4 regions of the Nocardiopsis alba genome follow, and region 2 is predicted to be linked to each of the others. Evidence: predicted binding sites of a transcription regulator. Region 2 holds the regulator's gene; each other region holds the start of a gene.

Region 1 (4,794 bases), on a different contig from region 2:
CCGACACCCTGCGGCGTCGGGCCCGGGAGGCGATCATCGAACACGACACCGCCCTCGACGGCCGGATCGACGAGGCGGTCTTCGACGACCTGGCCGGCCGGCTGACCCTGGTCTCGGGCGACCTCGACGATCACGAGACCTACACCCGACTGGGCGAGGCCCTGCGGGGCGTCTCGTTCACCGCGCACTACCTGGCGGTGCCGCCCGCCCTGTTCGTCGAGGTGGCGCGGGCCCTGGCCGACAGCGGGCTCGCCCACGATTCCCGCCTGGTGGTGGAGAAACCCCTGGGAGACGACCTCGCCTCGGCCCGCCGACTGCGGCACGGGCTCCTCGCCTGCTTTCCCGAGGAGCGTCTCTACCTGGTCGACCACTTCCTGGGCGAGGAGTCGGTGCGCAACCTGCCGCTGACCCGCTTCGGCAACGGCCTGCTCGAACCGCTCTGGTCCCGCGCCCACGTCGACAACGTGCAGATCACCATGGCCGAGGACTTCGGCGTGGCGGACCGGGGCTCCTTCTACGACGCGGCCGGGGCGATCCGGGACGTCTTCCAGAACCACCTGTTGCAGCTCTTCGCCCTCCTGGCCATGGAACCGCCGCTGTCCACCGACCCGGCCGCGATCGAGGACGAGAAACTGCGGGTGCTGCGCGCCACCCGCACCCTGACCCCCGAGGACGTGGTGCGGGGTCGTTACGACGGCTACCTCGACGTGGAGGGGGTCGATCCGCGTTCCACCACGGAGACCTTCTTCGCGCTGCGCATGTGGGTGGACGCCCCGCGGTGGGCGGGGGTGCCGTTCTACGTGCGTTCGGGCAAACACCTGCCGCTCACCTCCTGGGAGGTGGTGGTCGAGTTCGCGCGGCCCCCGATCGACCTCTACCCGGGCCCCGCCGACCTGGTGCGCTTCCAGCTGGAGCCCTGGTCGGGGGCGACCATCGAGACGTCCCTGAACGCCCCCGGCGCCGAGGGCGATTCCCCGGTACCGATCGCGATCGGCGCCGACATCGGCCGACGGCTCGGCCGTGGTCATGAGGCCTACGAGAACGTGCTGCGCGGGGCCGTGGTGGGCGACCCCGGAAGGTTCGTGCGCTTCGACGTGGTGGAGGAGTCGTGGCGGATCGTCGACCCGATCGTGGACCTGACGTCCGTGCCCGAGACCTATGAGCGCGGCACCTACGGCCCCGTCTCGTCCCTGGAGCTTCCGGGGTCCTCGGGCTGGCATCCGCCCGCCGACGCGATCCGCCCGCACGGCATCGACTGAGCCGCGAGGGAGCGCCCCCGGAAAAGGCGAAACCGGGCGGACCCCCGAAGGGGACCGCCCGGTCGTCGCGGGCGAGGTCGCGTATCCGGACCTCGGAGGTTCGGACCTCTTAGAAGTCCATACCGCCCATGCCACCGGTCGGGTCGCCGGCGGGAGCCGCGGCCTTCTCCGGCTTCTCGGCGATGACGGCCTCGGTGGTCAGGAACAGACCGGCGATCGAGGACGCGTTCTGCAGAGCGGAACGGGTGACCTTGGTCGGGTCGATGACGCCGTCCTTGAACAGGTCGGTGTACTCACCGGTGGCGGCGTTCAGGCCGAACCCGGGCTCCAGGTTCTTGACCTTGTCCGCCACGACGCCGCCCTCGAGGCCGGCGTTGACCGCGATCTGCTTGAGCGGCTCGGCGATGGCGCGACGCACGATGTCGGCGCCGATGGCCTCGTCGCCGTCCAGGTCGAGCTTCTCGAAGGCCGGGACGCTGGCCTGGAGCAGAGCGACACCACCACCGGGCAGGATGCCCTCTTCGACGGCGGCCTTCGCGTTGCGAACGGCGTCCTCGATGCGGTGCTTGCGCTCCTTGAGCTCCACCTCGGTGGCGGCGCCGGCCTTGATGACGGCCACGCCGCCGGCCAGACGGGCGAGACGCTCCTGGAGCTTCTCGCGGTCGTAGTCGGAGTCGGTGCGCTCGATCTCGTTGCGGATCTCGTTCACGCGACCGGCGATGGCGGTGGCGTCACCGGCACCGTCGACGATGGTGGTCTCGTCCTTGGTGACGACGATCTTGCGGGCGCGGCCCAGCAGCTCCAGCTCGGTGTTCTCGAGCTTGAGGCCGACCTCCTCGGTGATGACCTGGCCGCCGGTCAGCACGGCGATGTCGCCGAGCTGGGCCTTGCGACGGTCACCGAAGCCCGGGGCCTTGACGGCGACGGACTTGAAGGTGCCGCGGATCTTGTTGACCACGAGGGTCTGGAGGGCGCCGTCGGCGACGTCCTCGGCGATGACCATCAGCGGACGGCCGGACTGCAGGACCTTCTCGACAACGGGCAGGAACTCGTTGTTGTTGGAGATCTTGGAGTTGACGATGAGGATGTAGGGGTCCTCGAGGACCGTCTCCATGCGCTCGAGGTCGGTGGCGAAGTAGGGCGAGATGTAGCCCTTGTCGAAGCGCATGCCCTCGGCGAGCTCCAGCTCGAGCCCGAAGGTCTGCCCCTCCTCGACGGTGATGACGCCTTCCTTGCCGACCTTGTCCATCGCCTCGGCGATGGTCTCACCGATCTGGGTGTCACCGGCGGAGATGGAGGCGGTGGAGGCGATCTGCTCCTTGGTCTCGACGTCCTTGGAGAGGTTGCCGAGCTCCTCGTTGATGCGGGCGACGGCGGCCTCGATGCCCCGCTTGAGGCCGACCGGGTTGGCGCCGGCGGCGACGTTGCGCAGACCCTCGCGGACGAGGGCCTGGGCCAGGACGGTGGCGGTGGTCGTACCGTCACCGGCGACGTCGTCCGTCTTCTTGGCGACCTCCTTGACCAGCTCGGCCCCGATCTTCTCCCACGGGTCCTCGAGCTCGATCTCCTTGGCGATGGAGACACCGTCGTTGGTGATCGTGGGGGCGCCCCACTTCTTCTCCAGAACGACGTTGCGGCCCTTGGGACCGAGGGTGACCTTCACGGCGTCCGCGAGCTGGTTCATGCCACGCTCGAGGCCGCGACGGGCCTCCTCGTCGAACGCGATCAGTTTGGCTGCCATTGAGTTCTTGTCCTCCCGTGACCGGGCTGATACGCGACGGGGACGAGGCCTGCGCCCGCGACGGACGACCGCGTTCCCCCGACACCCTTCCGTCGGAGGCCCGTGATCTCGCAGCCTCGATCCGGTTAGCACTCGACAAAGGTGAGTGCTAACCAGTCACCTTTTTAGCACTCGCCCATGGAGAGTGCAAACGATGTGGTCACGATTTCCACAGCCGGAGGAACACCCGTCACCTGGAGGAACATGCCTCGTTCCGGGCGTTTTGAGCGGTGGGCGAACAGGGAGGATCGGCCGCTCCGTGACCTCCTACCCAGGAGCGACCCCGGCCGCACCCTCCTGCACCCCCCGATTCACCCGGGCCTCACGAGCCGGGTCCCACGACGAAGGGGCGGACGTCTCGGCGAGACGTCCGCCCCTCATGCTCATGCGAGGCGTGGAACCTCGGGCTCAGCAGCCTCCGGCCACGGCCGGGATGATCGACACCTGCTGACCGTCCTTGACCTCCGTCTGAAGGCCCTTCTCGAAACGGACGTCCTCGTCGCCGACGTAGACGTTGACGAAGCGGCGTACCTTGCCGTTGTCGTCGAGGATGCGGGCGCGGATGCCCGGGTGGTTGGCCTCCAGGTCGTCGAGGATCTCGGCGAGGGTGGAGCCCTCGGCGCTGACCTCGGAGGCGTCACCGGTGTAGGTGCGCAGGATGGTGGGGACGCGAACGCTGGCGCTCATGTGGTGGTTCTCCTGGTCTGTGAGTGCGGTGGCGAAAGGCGGGCGGGGAGGTGACCGTCAGGCCAGCCCGGCCTCGGTGAACGCCTTCAGCGAGGGCTTGATGGTGGCGGTGACGCCCGCGTCGACCGCGTTGAGGGTCTTGAGCCCGTCGCCGGTGTTGACGATGACGGTCTCCGCCTCGGTGTCGAGCTTCCCCTCACGGACCAGCTTGCGCAGGACGCCGGTGGTCACGCCGCCCGCGGTCTCGGCGAAGATGCCCTCGGTACGGGCGAGGAGCTTGATGGCGTCGACGATCTCGTCGTCGCCCACGTGCTCGATGGAGCCGCCGGTGCGCTGGGCGATGTCGAGGACGTAGGGCCCGTCCGCCGGGTTGCCGATGGCCAGCGACTTGGCGATCGTGTCCGGCTTGACCGGCTGGATGACGTCGTGGCCGCTCTCCCAGGCCTTGGCCACCGGGGAGCAGCCGGTGGCCTGGGCGCCGAAGACCTTGTAGGGGCGGTCCTCGACCAGGCCGACCTTGATCAGCTCTTGGAAGCCCTTGTCGATCTTGGTGAGCTGGGAGCCGGACGCGATCGGGATGACGATCTGGTCGGGCAGCCGCCAGCCGAGCTGTTCGGCGATCTCGTAGGCCAGCGTCTTGGAGCCCTCCGCGTAGTAGGGCCGCAGGTTGACGTTGGTGAAGCCCCAGCTCTCGCCGGCCGGGTCGCCGATGAGCTCGGAGCAGAAGCGGTTGACGTCGTCGTAGTTGCCGTCGATCGCGACGACCTTGCCGCCGTAGACCGCGGCCATGACGACCTTGCCCTCCTCGAGCCCCGCGGGGATGAACACGCAGGACTCGAAGCCGGCCCGGGCGGCGGCGGCGCCGACCGCTCCGGCGAGGTTGCCGGTGGAGGAGCAGGACAGGGTGGTGAACCCGAAGGTGCGGGCGGCCTCGACGGCGATCGCGACCACGCGGTCCTTGAAGGAGTGCGTGGGGTTGCCGGAGTCGTCCTTGACGTGCAGGGAGGAGAGGCCGAGTTCGGCGGCCAGACGGTCGGCGCGGACCAGGGGGGTCAGGCCGGGGTTCAT
Region 2 (4,794 bases):
GCCGCCACTCCGGCCGTGGAGGTCCGTAGGACCGAGGGCCCGAGTAGGGCCCGTACGGCGCCGGCCTCGTCGAAGGCGGCGAGTTCGGCGTCGGATACTCCTCCCTCCGGCCCCACCACCAGGACGATGCCTCCGTCGTGGGGGGCTTCGGGGAGGGTGAGCGTGGAGAGCCGTTCGGCGCCGTCCTCGTGCAGGACCACGGCCAGATCGGCCGCGGCGAGCAGTTCGGCCGCGCCCTTGCGGTCGACCGGTTCGGTGACCTCGGGCATCCGGGCACGCCTGGCCTGTTTGGCGGCCTCTCGAGCGCAGGAGCGCCACTTGGCCAGGGCCTTGGAGCCTCGATCGCCCTTCCACTGGGTGACGCAGCGTTCGGCCGCCCAGGGGACGACGACGTCGACCCCGGCCTCGGTCATCGTCTCGACCGCCAGTTCGCCGCGGTCCCGTTTGGGCAGGGCCTGGATCACGGTGAGCCGTGGTCGCGGCTCGGGTTCGTCCAGGCGTTCGGAGACTCGGCAGAGGAGGGTGTCCTTGCCGACGACCTCCACCACCTCGCAGCGGACCCGGAGGCCGAGACCGTCGGAGAGATCGACGGTCTCGCCCTCACGGATGCGTCGGACGGCGGCGGCGTGCCGACCCTCGGGTCCGTCGAGACGGATCAGGTCGGCGGCCAGGGCCCCGGTCTCCACCAGGAAGACCGGCGGCGTCACTTGTTCGCGCCGAAGGCGTCACGGATCTTGGAGAAGAACCCGCCGTGTCCGGGGCTGAATCGTCCCGGGTTCTGGTCCTCGCCGCGCAGTTCGGCGAACTTGCGCAGGAGGGCCTCCTGCTCCTCGTCGAGCTTGCCGGGGGTCTCCACGTCGACCCGGATGCGCAGGTCGCCCCGGCCTCCGCCGTCGAGGTGGGTGACGCCCTTGCCCGGCAGGGTGATCACGTGTCCGGAGTTGGTCCCCGGGCGCAGGTCGATGTTCTCGGTGCCGTCGAGGGTGTCGAAGGCGAAGGAGGCGCCCAGCGCCGCGGCCGTCATCGGCACGGTGATGGTGCAGTGCAGGTCGTCGCCGCGACGTTCGAACGTCGGGTGGGACTTCTGCACGATCTCCAGGATGATGTCGCCGCGCGGTCCGCCGTTGGGGCCGACCTCGCCCTCGCCGGCGAGCTGGATGCGGGTGCCGTCGTCCACACCGGCGGGGATCTTGACGGTACGGGTGACCTTCTCCCGGACCCGCCCCTCTCCGGCGCAGTCTCCGCAGGGGTTGGTGATGACCGAGCCCTGGCCCGAGCACTGCGGGCAGGGGCGCGAGGTCATGACCTGGCCCAGGAAGGAACGCGTGACCTGGGAGACCTCTCCCTGGCCGTGGCACATCTCGCAGGTGGTGCGGTGCGAACCGGCGGCCGTCCCCTCACCCTGGCAGGTCTCGCACAGGATGGCGGTGGGGAAGGTGATCTCCTTGCTCACGCCGAAGGCGGTCTCGACCAGGTCCAGTTCGATGCGGATCTTGATGCTGCGTCCGCGCCGGACCCGTTCGCGCGGCCCACGCCCACCGGGCTGGCCGCCGCCGAAGAAGGCGTTCATGATGTCGTCGAAGGCGAAGCCGCCCGAGCCGCCGAAGCCGCCGGCCCCTCCCCCGCCGCCCGGAGCGAAGGGGTCCTGGCCCATGTCGAACATCCGACGCTTGTTCTCGTCGGAGAGGACCTCGTAGGCCTGGGTCACCTCCTTGAAGCGCTCCTGGGTCGCCGGGTCCGGGTTGATGTCCGGGTGCAACTCGCGCGCGAGCCGCCGGTACGCCTTCTTGATCTCGTCCTTGGACGCGTCGCGACGCACCCCGAGAACCTGGTAATAGTCTCTGGCCACTGAGTTACTGTCCTGCCAAAATCTGTCCGACATACCGAGCCACCGCACGGACGGCGCCCATCGTCCCCGGGTAGTCCATCCGGGTGGGTCCCACCACACCGATCTTGGCCAGCGACTGGTTTCCCACACCGTAGTCGGCCGACACGATGGAGGTGGATCGAAGCCCCTCGTGGAAGTTCTCCGCGCCGATACGCACGGTGAGCATCGAGGGGTCCTTCGCCTCACCCAACAAACGGATGAGGACCATGTTCTCTTCCAGTGCTTCGAGTACGTCCCGCAGGCTCGCCGCGAAGTCGACCGCCGCGAGGTTGGCGGTGCCCGCCAGGACGATCTTCTCCTCGTGCCGCTCGACGAGGCTCTCCAACAGGACCGAGAGGACGGCGATCGCGAACGATCGGTCCTCCGGCGCGACCTGGGCGGGCAGGTCCTCCACCGCGTCGGGCACGTCACCGAGGTGTTTGCCGGCGATGGCGCGGTTGAGCATGGAGCGCAGGTCCTCCACCACGCTCTCGTCGACGACGCCGAGGCCGTCGATGACCCGCTGTTCGACACGGCCGGTGTTGGTGATGACGACCATCATGATGCGGTGGCCGCCGAGGGGTACGAGTTCCACGTGCTGGACCGACGAGCGGGTCAGCGACGGGTACTGGACGATCGCGACCTGGCGGGTGAGCTGCGCGAGCAGCCGTACCGTGCGAGCGACGATCTCGTCGAGGTCCACGGCGCCGCCGAGGAAGGACTCGATGGCGCGGCGTTCCGCCGCGGAGAGGGGTTTGACCGAGGAGAGGCGGTCCACGAAGAGGCGGTACCCCTTGTCCGTGGGCACCCGTCCGGCACTGGTGTGCGGCTGGGTGATGTACCCCTCCTCCTCCAGCGCGACCATGTCGTTGCGAATGGTCGCCGGAGAGACACCGAGAGGGTGTCGGTCGGCCAACGCCCTGGAACCGACCGGTTCGTTGGTGTTGACGAAGTCCTCGACGACGGCACGCAGGACCGCGAGCTTGCGCTCATCCAGCAACTCGCCACCTCCTGGCACTCCGTGGTCCTCAGTGCCGATTCTATGCCCGACCGCAAACCCGCACGGCTACTCGCCGGGGGCAACGTCCGGGACGCCCTCTCTTCTTCCCGGTGGATCGGCGACCTACCGCACACGGTCGCCGGAGCACCGATCCTCTCACCAGTACACTGCACCACCGTGGCTACCAAGGGAACCGGTCGGTACGGCCGAGACGTTCTGGCGGAGGATCGACGACGACGCGGCGCGAGCGTGGTGCCCGAGGTACCGCTCGCTCGCGACCTGGTCGTGGAGGACGTCGAGGAGACGTTCTGTGGGGCCGTGGTGGCCTGGGACAAGGCCACGGTGACCTTGGAGGATCGGGCCGGTCGACGGCGGGTGTTCGATCTGGAGCCGGCCGCCTTCTCCCTGGAGGGGCGCACGGTGACCCTGGTGCGTCCTCGTGAGGCGCCCAAGGGGCCGTTGCGCAGCGCCTCGGGGTCGATCGCGGTGACCGACGCCCGTGCTCGTACGGCCAGGGAGAGTCGGATCTACGTCGAGGGCGCCCACGACGCGGAGCTGGTGGAGAAGGTGTGGGGTCACGACCTTCGTGTGGAGGGTGTGGCCGTGGAGTTCCTGGAGGGCGTGGACGATCTGCCCTCGGTGGTGGCGGAGTTCTCCCCCGGACCGGGGCGGCGTCTGGGCGTCCTGGTGGACCATCTGGTCCCGGGTTCCAAGGAGAGCCGGATCGCCGAGCGTGTCCAGGGCGAGGACGTGCTCGTGGTGGGGCATCCGTACGTGGACGTGTGGCAGGCGGTGCGCCCCGGGGCGGTGGGGATCCGGGCCTGGCCCGAGGTCCCTCGGGGGCTCCCCTGGAAGGAGGGGGTGGTCTCCGCGCTGGGTTGGCGGATGGAGACGGGCGAGGCCTGGCGGCGCATCCTCGGTTCGGTCCGCGGTTACGGTGATCTCGAACCCTCCCTGTTGGGGCGGGTCGAGGAGCTCATCGACTTCGTCACCGGCCCCCACCCCCTGGAAGACTGAGGTCCCGGGCGCCGTCGTGGTGTGTCCGCCCGACGTCCCGACCGTCGAACCGAGGAAGAGCATGAGCGAGACCCCGTCGAACCCCCCGTCCCCGGACGAGCCTCGGGGGCAGTGGCCGCCGCACCGGGACCAGAGAGGTGGTCCGGGGGCCTCTCCCGATCCGGGAGGTCCGTCGGGCGGGCATCCCGCGCCCCCTCCGCAGCGACCTGAGGGTTCTCCCCGTCCGGCCCCGCCCGCGGCCGGTGACCATCACACCCTCGGACGGCGGCCTTTGATGGGCGGGCGCCCGGACTTCGCCCCTCCGACTCCGCCCGTGCCCCAGGGGCCCCGTCAGGATCACCCGGCTCCGGCGCCACATCACCCGTCGGGCGGGCACCCCGCGCCGACCCCTCAAGCTCCCCAGGGCGCTCCGGTTCAGGGGGGACACCCCGGCCAGGGCGCGCCCCACCCCGTGTCCGCCGCCCCCGCGCCGGTCGGCGGTGGCCGCGACGTCCTGGCGGCGATGCTCGCCCACCTGTCCGGTTTCGTGTTCGCCTTCCTCGGTTGGATCCCACCGCTCGCCGTCTACCTCGCCGAACGCGAGCGTTCCCCGTTCGCGCGGCATCACGCTGCGGAGGCCACGAACTTCCAGCTCACCCTGCTGATCCCCTATCTGCTCTCGGGGGTGCTCTACGTCGTCCTGGGGCTCTTCCTCGGGGGTCTGGCCTGGATCGGCCCTCTACTCGTCGCCCTGATCTGGCTCGTGGCGATCGTCCTCGGCGTGATCGCGGCGTCGGGGGCGAACAACGGGGCCTGGAACCGCTACCCGTTCGCCCTCCGTCTCCTGAAGTGACCCTTGCGCCATGGGATCCATCGCGGGGTCCGCGGAACGTGCCGGCGGGCGACGTGTCGGTGACCGGCCGTACCCTTC
Region 3 (4,794 bases), on a different contig from region 2:
GCCTCGGCGAGCTCGTCCTTGCTCTCGGCCAGGGTGGTGCGGACCGTGGTGGTCAGCTCCTCGTGGCGTTCCCCGAGGGCGGTGTCCACGGCGCCGAGCGAGGTCTCGATGGCCTCGGTCCGCTCGTTCAGCCTCTTCAGGGCGGCGTCGAGGGCGTCCAGACGGGTCCCGAAGGTCTCGCCCAGTTCGGTGACGCGCTCGCCGACCTCGGAGAGCTGCTCGGCGGTCTTGGTCCCCGTCTCGGCCATGCGCTGGAGCCGGGTCAGCGCGGTGTCGAGGTGACCGGCGATGCGGTTGGTGTCGGCCCGGAGGGAGGACATGTCCGACAGGGGCTTGACCTGTCGTCCGACGACCTCGATGTGCTCGGCGAGAGCCTCGGCCCACTCCGGGGGGCGGGCCATGAAGTCGTCGATGCGTCCGTCGACCGCGGTGATCGACTCGGCCAGAGAGACGAGTTCGCGCTCGCGCAGCTCGCGCAGCAGCCACTCCATGCCCTCGAGGCGCTGACGCATCTCCTCGTTGACGGCACCCTGGGACTTCTGTTCCGAGACGTGTTCCTGAGCGGCCTGGGACAGGAGGTCGCGCATCCGGTCGGAGACACCGGCCTGACCTCCCCCGTTGAGGAAGTTGTGATTGGTCTGTTCCACCGAGGTGCTCCTTATGGTTCTGGCGCTCCCGTCCGTACCCGGATTCATCGGACGGTGGAGAGGTACCGGGGGGACGGGTTCTCGATGGTCCCCGGGCGGGCGTGGTCACGCGCCGGTCGCGTCTCACCGTGATGAAAACGTGACCGTGCGTGCACACAGCGGGTGCGGGTCGTCGCCGGACGAACCGCAGGGGAGCGGATCCGACGAGCGTGGCCTTCCGGGGGAGCCCATGAGAAGGGAAAGAATTCAGCGTTCGCCAGTTTAACGACATCCCTTGGGCGAGCCAGGGGAGACCGCCAAAGATGTCGGTGGGATAGGTAACGATATGGTTCCCGGCCGCCGTTTCGAATGCCGGAGGGCCGATCCGCACCCCGGGTCGAGGGTCCGCTCAGATCGCCTGTGGCGCGGGGATCTCACGACACAGCAGGTAGAAGGGCTTTTCTCCGATCCGGGTGAGGACGACGGTCATGGATTCCGGTCCGGAGGCCCGCAGATCACGGCGGAGTTTCTCGGTGTCCACCGCCGAACCACGTTTCTTGATCGTTATCGTTCCGGCCTTGTGCGATCGAATCGAAGAACGCAATCGCTTCAGGGAGAACGGCGCGAACTCGACGATCTCCAGCACGCGCCACAGAGCCGAGGCCTCCGCCCGCTCCGAGGTGAAGTAGGCGATGCGCTCGTCCAACAGCGCGCCGTCCACGCGTGCGGCCGCCTCCGCCACCAGGTGCGAACGCACCACGGCGGGGTCGGGGTCGTAGAGGTAGCGACGCGGGGCGTCCACCGGAGCCGGGCCGACGTCGGGGTCGGCGTCCAGGTGGGCGATCGCCCCCTCGCGTTCCAGCAGCCCCGGGCGTTCGTGCAGGACCGTCGCCCGCCGGCTCGGCCCCCCGGCCAGGGCCCCGAACCACAGGGCCGTCTCCTTCAGTTCCCCGTCCACCGAGATCCACTCGGCGGAGGCGGCGGGCGAGAGCACCTCGTGGGGGATCCCGGGGGCGGCCTTCAAGCAGGCCGCCTCGGCCCTCTCGGCCAGATCGGTGGCCACGTCCCACGAAGGGGAGTAGGCGGCCGGGTCGAACACCCGGCCACGACCGCCCCGACGGGCCGGGTCGCAGAACAGCAGGGGGTAGGCGCCCGGGGTCACGTCGTTCACGTCGCCCTCACGGACGCGGGCGTACGACTCCAGTCCGAGGGCCTCGATGTTGGCGCGGGCCACCGCCACCGTGAGGGGGTCGGCGTCCACCCCCTCGACCCTCACCCCCCGTTCGGCCAGGGCCAGCAGGTCCGCGCCGATCCCACAGCACAGGTCGCCCGCGTCCAGGGAGACGGCGGACGTCGCGGCGATCCTCGCCGCGCGATAGGCGGCCACCGAGCCCCGGGTGGATTGTTCGAGACCGTCGGGGGTGAAGAACATCCCCCGTGCGCGCTCTCCGAACTTGGCGCGCCCCCGCTCGCGCAGCCCCACCTGGGTCATCACGGCGTTGACCAGCTCGGAGACGGGGAGCTCCGGGGCCAGTGCGGCCACGGCCGGATCTTCGCGCAGGTGGGAGGCGGTCGCCAGCGGATTCCGGGCCGCCTCGGACGGATCCACGCCGGCGATGATCTCCCGCCCGGCGTCGGTGAGCAGGGCCGAGAAGGCGGGAAGGCGCATGGATCCTCCTGCGATGGGCACGACGGGGTAGGTGGCCGCCCCCTACGGGAGGGGTCCTCGCCACATTTCCATTCTGGCACTCTCGGGGGTAGAGTGCTAAACGCGACGAGGCCGGTCTGGCACCCGCGACGACAGGCCGCCGCGGTCGCCCCTTTTACATAGCCGGTCCGTGCCACCGCACGGGCCGATGTTCAGGACACCGAAACCTTGAAGGGGGAGGTCACACAGTGTCGACCGCCACCAAGACCGTGCTGAAGCCGCTCGAGGACCGCGTCGTGGTCAAGACCCTGGAGGCCGAGCAGACCACCGCCTCCGGTCTGGTCATCCCGGACACCGCCAAGGAGAAGCCCCAGGAGGGCGAGATCCTGGCCGTGGGTCCCGGTCGCCTCGACGACAACGGCAAGCGCGTCGCCCTCGATGTGAAGGTCGGCGACGTCGTCCTCTACAGCAAGTACGGCGGCACCGAGGTCAAGTACGACGGCCAGGAGTACCTGGTTCTCTCCGCTCGCGACCTGCTCGCGGTCGTCGAGAAGTAGTCCTCGGCTACTGAGCCCTCAACATCCCGCACCGGTCGGCCTTCGAAGCCGGGCGGGGCGGGATGTTCTCGTTTCGACCTCACACCGCTAAGAGGAAACACCACAGATGCCGAAGATCCTGGAGTTCGAGGACGACGCCCGCCGCGCTCTCGAGCAGGGCGTGAACCGTCTCGCCGACGCCGTCAAGGTGACCCTGGGCCCGCGCGGCCGCAACGTCGTCATCGACAAGAAGTTCGGCGCCCCCACCATCACGAACGACGGTGTGACCGTCGCCCGTGAGATCGAGCTGGACGAGCCCTACGAGAACCTGGGCGCCCAGCTGGTCAAGGAGGTCGCCACCAAGACCAACGACGCCGCGGGCGACGGCACCACCACCGCCACCGTGCTGGCCCAGGCGCTGGTCCGCGAGGGCCTGCGCAGCGTGGCCGCCGGCGCCTCCCCGATGTCCCTGAAGAAGGGCATCGACGCCGCCGCCGCCGAGGTGTCGCGCACCCTCCTGGAGCGCGCCGTTCCGATCAAGGAGCGCTCCGACATCGCCTACGTGGCGACCAACTCCGCCCAGGACGCCCAGATCGGCGACCTGATCGCCGAGGCCTTCGACAAGGTCGGCAAGGACGGCGTCATCACGGTGGAGGAGGCCCCGACCTTCGGTCTGGAGCTCGACTTCACCGAGGGCATGCAGTTCGACAAGGGCTACATCTCCCCGTACTTCGTCACGGACGGGGACCGCCAGGAGGCGGTCCTGGAGGACGCCCTCGTCCTCATCTCGCAGGGCAAGATCGGCAACCTCAACGAGCTGCTGCCGCTCCTGGAGAAGGTCGTCCAGAGCAAGAAGCCGCTGCTGATCATCGCCGAGGACGTCGAGGGCGACGCCCTGGGCGCCCTGGTGCTGAACAAGATGCGCGGCATGCTCAACGTCGCCGCCGTCAAGGCGCCCGGCTTCGGTGAGCGCCGCAAGGCCATGCTCCAGGACATCGCCGTTCTGACCGGCGGCCAGGTCATCTCCGAGGAGGTCGGCCTGACCCTGGAGAACGCCGAGCTGGACGCGCTGGGCAGCGTCCGTCGCATCACGATCACCAAGGACGCCACGACGCTCGTCGACGGTGCCGGCGCGCAGGCCGAGGTCGAGGACCGCGTTCGCCAGATCCGCAACGAGATCGAGGCGAGCGACTCCGACTGGGACCGCGAGAAGCTCCAGGAGCGTCTGGCCAAGCTCGCCGGCGGCGTCTCGGTGCTGCGCGTGGGCGCGGCCACCGAGGTCGAGCTCAAGGAGAAGAAGCACCGCCTCGAGGACGCCATCTCGGCGACCCGCGCGGCCATCGAGGAGGGCATCGTCGCCGGTGGCGGCGCCTCCCTGGTGCACGCCTCCACCGCCCTGGGCGACCTGGGCCTGACCGGTGACGAGGCCACCGGTGTGGCGATCGTCCGCCGCGCCCTGGTCGAGCCCGCCCGGTGGATCGCGGAGAACGCGGGCGCCGAGGGCTACGTCGTCACGCACCGTGTCTCCGAGCTGGAGGTCGGCCACGGCTTCAACGCCGCGACCGGCACCTACGGCGACCTGACCGCCGAGGGCATCCTCGACCCGGTCAAGGTCTCCCGCTCCGCCGTCCAGAACGCCGCCTCCATCGCGGGCATGCTGCTGACCACCGAGGTGCTGGTCGCGGACAAGCCCGAGGAGAGCGACGACGACGGTCACGGCCACGCTCACTAGGAGCGTCGGGTCGGGTACGTTTCCGTACCGATGACCTCGAGCGGGGGTGGGGCGCCACGGCGTCCCACCCCCGCTCATTACCACGCTGAGGGCGAAAAACAGGGTCGATGTGGTGGCGATTTCAGCCTATTTTCCCAAAATGTGACCATTCTGTAGTTGCCGTTTGGAGTGGTTGGGTCCCGTGGTGCGGGCATCATTCGTAACGTGACGGATGCAGGCGCCCGGGAAGGCGTTACCGCGCAGCGGACAGGG
Region 4 (4,794 bases), on a different contig from region 2:
CGCTCCGACAAGTGGAACTGGATGGAGACCAACGGGGGCCGCTACGGCTGGATCCATCCGGCCTGGGCCAAGTCCAACCCGTTCGAACCCTGGCATTGGGAGTTCGAGGGTTAGCGTTACCGAGAACGCGTGAGGGCGGTCCCCGCGGGGACCGCCCTCACGCGTGTGCGGGGTACGTGCGCCTAGGCCGTGGTGGTGATCTCCGGGGTGACCTCGCCGGTGCAGGCGGGGCAGCGGCTGGCCTTCTTGTTGATCTCGGTGAAGCAGAGCGGGCACTCGCGGGTGCTGGCCTCCTCAGCCTTGATCAGCTTCTCCAACAGCTTGCTTGTGGGCAGGACCACGAAGAAGTACAGGATCGCCGCGGTGAGCAGGAAGGAGATCAGGGCATCGATGAAGGCGCCGTAGAGGAAGCGGCTGCCGTTGATCTCGAAGTACAGGTCGCCGAAGGTGGGGACACCCCCGAAGATGCCGAGCAGCGGGGTGATGAACCCTTCGGTGAACGCGGTGATGAGACCGGAGAAAACGGCGCCGATGACGACCGCGACCGCCAACTGCACCAGGTTGCCCTGGAGCAGGAACTTCTTGAAGCCTTCCATGGAAGCTGCCCTACGTGATCGGGATTGTTCTGAGGCGTCCCCTTGGACGCCTGGGACAGCTTTCACCACCTTTGGTCATCGGTCAACCGCGGATGGTGACGGACAGTCGTGAAGTGGTCGCGTGTCCGGCCAGGAGGCGGGCCTCGCCCGGGGTGGCGGCGATGAGGATGAGCGCCCCGCCCTCCCCACCGGAGCCCTCCTCGGGTATCGAGAGCACGGGGCGGTCCTCGACCACCTCGGTCGCCGGCCCCGGGCGCGAGGACGGGCTCGAGAGGTCGTCGCCCCCTCGGGCGGCCAGGACGTCCACCCGGCTGCCGGGGGAGAGCAGTGACACCGCCCCGGGGTCGGAGACCCGGACCGGGACGGCGACCAGGCCGGGACCGTAGGGGAGGGCCGGAGGGTCTCTCAGGCGGGCGTCGGTCAGTACCTCACCGGCCCGCACCGGGGCGTTGGGCGTCAGTCCGGCGGCCCGGCCTCCGGGCCGGAGCGAGCCCTCGGGGAGAAGACGGTCGGGCAGCTCCCGGGTGTCGAGGTCGGTCTCGGTCAGGGGAGCGGAGGCGTCCAGATCGTGGGCGGCGACCAGGACCTCGGTGACGGGCTCGGGAAGGGGACGGAGGACGAGCACGGCGCAGATCGCGGCGAGCGCGGTCAGCAGCGCCGCCACGAGGCGCCGATACCGCTCCAGGAGTCGGAGAAGGCCGCGACGGTGGCGGTAGGGGGTATCGGCCATACCTCCAACGCTAGAACGGCGAAGGGCGGTCGGGGCGGTTGTCCACAGGGTGGATCTCCGGCCGTCGGGTTCCCGGACACACGAAAGCGCCGCCGAGGGGTCTCGGCGGCGCGGCCACGGTCAACGGTGCGGTGGCTCAGCTACCGCTCGCGCCACCACTGCCGGCGGTGGCGGTGGTGGAACCGGTGCTCTTGGTGCTGTTCGAGGAGTCCTTGGCCGCCCCGGAGGCGCTTCCGGAATCGGTGGACCCGGTGGCGGCACCGGACTTGGCGGTGTCGCCGGAGCCGCTGTCCTTGCTCTCGGAGGAGCCGGTCAGCGCCGAGCTGTTCGTGGTGCTCTTGCCGCTGTCGGTGCGGTAGAAGCCCGAACCCTTGAAGACGATCCCCACGGCCGAGTACACCTTGCGCAGGCGCCCCTCGCACTCGGGGCAGACCGTCAGAGAGTCGTCGCTGAAGCTCTGTACGACCTCCATCTGGGCGTCACACTCGGTGCACGCGTACTGATACGTAGGCACTGTTCCAAGTCCTCCTTGCCGGCACTCACGCCCGTTGACTGCTAAATAGTACGCGTTCGCCGACCAGGGCCGCGACAGCCCCTCGTCGACGTCGCGGAACGGAGGAGGGGAGCCGCGTGCCCGACCCCGTCGGGACACGGACGAAGACGTCAACGTTCCAGGTGGTCGGCTTAATCCCCGGTCGCCGTGGCAAGGGCCGGAAGGAGAGGGGTGAAGCGGAGCAGCCCCGCGCCCGGGCTCACCACCGCGTCCATCGGGCGATCGTGCGGTTCGGTGGGCACGGACTCGACGAGGCCCTCGTCGTGGACCAGGGCGAGGGCCGGGGCGTCCGGTCTCTTGTACTCCAGGGCGCGGTCGTACCAGCCGGCGCCCCGTCCCAGACGCATGCCGCGGCGGTCCACCGCCAGGGCCGGACAGATCACCAGGTCGGCCAGGCCGAGCGCCTCGGTGCCGCGGCGGGGGCCGCCGGGTTCGAGCAGGCCGTGTCCGGCGGGGACGAGGCTCTCGGGCCCCTCGTAATCGGCCCAGTCCATCGGACCGTCCGGTCGGAAGATCGGGAGCAACACCCGTGATCCCTCCCTCCACAGATCCTCCACCAGGCCTCGGGTGTCGGGTTCGCCGCCCACGGAGTAGTAGCAGGCGATGGTGCCGCCGAGGGGCGGAGCGGGCAGCCTCAGCAGGACGGAGCGGATCGCGGCCCCCGTGCGAGCGCGCTCCTCGGGGCTCCGCGCCCGGCGTGCGGAGAGGAGACGTTCCCGCAGCGCGCGCTTGTCGGATCGGCTCCGAGCGTTCGACTCACCCATGGGGCCAGTGTGACATCGTGCCGTCGGGGAGGGCGTTCGTCACCCCTTCGGTGAACCCAGGGTGGCGTTTTCGACGCCTTCACCCGAAAGGGCGGGGACTTCTCTCCGCCACGACCGGTGAGCCGCCGCGTGGACCTCGATATCTGCCCTAAAGTGCCTGTCCATGAGCGCCGACATCGACCGAACGCGACCCCTGTCCTCCGAGACCGTCACCAAGGCGGTCGTCCCGGCGGCCGGGCTGGGCACCCGCTTCCTGCCCGCGACCAAGGCCACCCCCAAGGAGATGCTGCCGATCGTGGACAAACCCGCGATCCAGTACGTGGTGGAGGAGGCGGTCGAATCGGGTCTTCACGACGTCCTCATGATCACCGGACGCAGTAAGCGTTCCATCGAGGACCACTTCGATCGGGCCTATGAGCTGGAGGAGGCCCTCGCGGCCAAGGGCGAGGAGGGCAAACTCCGCTCCGTCCGCGAGTCCAGCGACCTGGCCCAGGTCCACTACGTCCGCCAGGGGGAGCCTCGCGGGCTCGGGCACGCGGTCCTGTGCGCGGAGGCGCATGTGGGCGACAACCCCTTCGCGGTGCTCCTCGGCGACGACCTGATCGAGTCGGCGGACCTGCTGCGCCGCATGATCGAGGTCCGCCAGGAGCACGGCGGGAGCGTCGTCGCGCTCATGGAGGTGGAGCCCGAACAGGTCTCCCTCTACGGGTGCGCGGCGGTGGAGCCGACGGAGGAGGACGACGTCGTCACCGTCACCGATCTGGTCGAGAAGCCCTCCCAGGAGGAGGCGCCCAGCCGCTGGGCGATCATCGGCCGTTACATCTGCGACCCCGAGGTCTTCTCCGTTCTGCACCGCACCCCGCCCGGCCGCGGCGGCGAGATCCAGCTGACCGACGCCCTGTTGGAGCTGGCCCGCACCAAGCCCGAGGACGGGGGCGGTGTGCGAGGTGTCCTGTTGCGCGGGCGCCGCTACGACACGGGGAACAAGGCCGACTACATCCGCACGGTGGTGGACTTCGCCTGCCGCCGTCCCGACCTGGCCGAGGAGCTCCTGCCCTGGCTGCGCGAGTTCGTGGACCGTCAGGGTGAAGGGCGCGTCTGACCCGACCGACCGGGTGGGGGAGGGCCGGGTCCGGGCCCTCCCCGGCATGGATGGCCACAATGGGAGGGGAGCGTGTCCCGTGTGACGGAACGCTCCCAGTGAGTCTCACGACCCGGAAGGACCCCATGAAGAGCGTCGAACGGCACGTCTCCGATCTGCTGGAGCTGGTCTCCGTCCCCGAGGCGACGGAGCTCGACCTGCTCCGGGCCCACGGGACGGTGCTGGCCGAACCGGTGGTCTCCACCGTCTCCCTCCCGGGTTTCGACAACTCCTCGATGGACGGCTACGCGGTCCACTCCGCGGACCTGGACGCCGCCACCCCCACCTCCCCGGTCCGACTTCCGGTGGTGGCCGACATCCCGGCCGGCGACCCCTCTCCCGGGGCCATTCGCTCCGGCCTGTGCGCCCGGATCATGACCGGCGCCCCGATGCCCGAGGGCGCCGACGCCGTCGTCCCGGTCGAGTGGACCGACGGCGGGGCGGTCGAGGTCCTGATCGAACGTCCGACCGAGCCCGGGGCGTTCGTACGTCGCAGGGGCGAGGACGTGGAGGAGGGCGCGACGGTCCTGAGCGAGGGCGCCCTGGTCGGAGCGGGTGAGATGGGGGTGCTGGCCGCGGTGGGGCGTCGAACGGTCCCGGTCCGTCCCCGTCCCCGGGTGGTGGTGCTCTCGACCGGGGAGGAGCTGGTCGAACCGGGACACCCCCTCGGCCCGGGCCAGATCTACGAGTCGAACAGCTACATGATCGCGGCCGCGGCCAAGGAGGCCGGCTGTGAGGTGTACCGCCACGGCTTCGTCGGCGACGACCCGGAGAGCGTCCGGGACACGCTGGAGGGGCTGCTCGTCCGAGCCGACCTGGTCGTGACCACCGGTGGGGTCAGCATGGGCGCCTACGACGTGGTCAAGGAGGTGCTGAGCCGGCAGGGGACCGTCGAGTTCACCTCCGTGGCCGTGCAGCCCGGAAAACCACAGGGGTTCGGCGTCATCGGCCCGGACCGGACACCGATCATCACGCTCCCGGGCAACCCGGTCAGCGCCTTCGTCTCCTTC

The links. The regulator HrcA, encoded in region 2, represses chaperone genes, less so after heat shock. The targets are predictions, from matches to a motif close to TTGGCACTCTCNNNNNGAGAGTGCCAA.
Region 1: the regulator HrcA is predicted to act here: its motif matches at 3,165-3,191, upstream of groL (chaperonin GroEL).
Region 3: the regulator HrcA is predicted to act here: its motif matches at 2,369-2,395, upstream of groES (co-chaperone GroES).
Region 4: the regulator HrcA is predicted to act here: its motif matches at 1,859-1,885, upstream of TR33_RS16305 (FmdB family zinc ribbon protein).

The regions. Positions count from the first base shown of each region.
Region 1 is NZ_BAZE01000008.1:71,492-76,285, reverse strand. Features, by position in the region: gene zwf (glucose-6-phosphate dehydrogenase) at 1-1,259, shown strand, start outside; gene groL (chaperonin GroEL) at 1,369-3,000, opposite strand; gene TR33_RS15795 (ubiquitin-like small modifier protein 1) at 3,448-3,726, opposite strand; gene thrC (threonine synthase) at 3,784-4,794, opposite strand, start outside.
Region 2 is NZ_BAZE01000001.1:615,030-619,823, forward strand. Features, by position in the region: gene TR33_RS02615 (16S rRNA (uracil(1498)-N(3))-methyltransferase) at 1-707, opposite strand, end outside; gene dnaJ (molecular chaperone DnaJ) at 704-1,849, opposite strand; gene hrcA (heat-inducible transcriptional repressor HrcA) at 1,854-2,867, opposite strand; gene TR33_RS02630 (DUF3097 domain-containing protein) at 3,045-3,884, shown strand; gene TR33_RS02635 (DUF4870 domain-containing protein) at 4,336-4,716, shown strand.
Region 3 is NZ_BAZE01000008.1:250,069-254,862, forward strand. Features, by position in the region: gene TR33_RS16615 (hypothetical protein) at 1-647, opposite strand, end outside; gene TR33_RS16620 (class I SAM-dependent methyltransferase) at 1,036-2,295, opposite strand; gene groES (co-chaperone GroES) at 2,523-2,831, shown strand; gene groL (chaperonin GroEL) at 2,938-4,542, shown strand; gene TR33_RS16635 (sigma-70 family RNA polymerase sigma factor) at 4,747-4,794, shown strand, end outside.
Region 4 is NZ_BAZE01000008.1:181,523-186,316, forward strand. Features, by position in the region: gene TR33_RS16290 (M15 family metallopeptidase) at 1-114, shown strand, start outside; gene TR33_RS16295 (MscL family protein) at 183-596, opposite strand; gene TR33_RS16300 (SAF domain-containing protein) at 679-1,326, opposite strand; gene TR33_RS16305 (FmdB family zinc ribbon protein) at 1,463-1,840, opposite strand; gene TR33_RS16310 (5-formyltetrahydrofolate cyclo-ligase) at 2,011-2,643, opposite strand; gene galU (UTP--glucose-1-phosphate uridylyltransferase GalU) at 2,807-3,745, shown strand; gene glp (molybdotransferase-like divisome protein Glp) at 3,871-4,794, shown strand, end outside.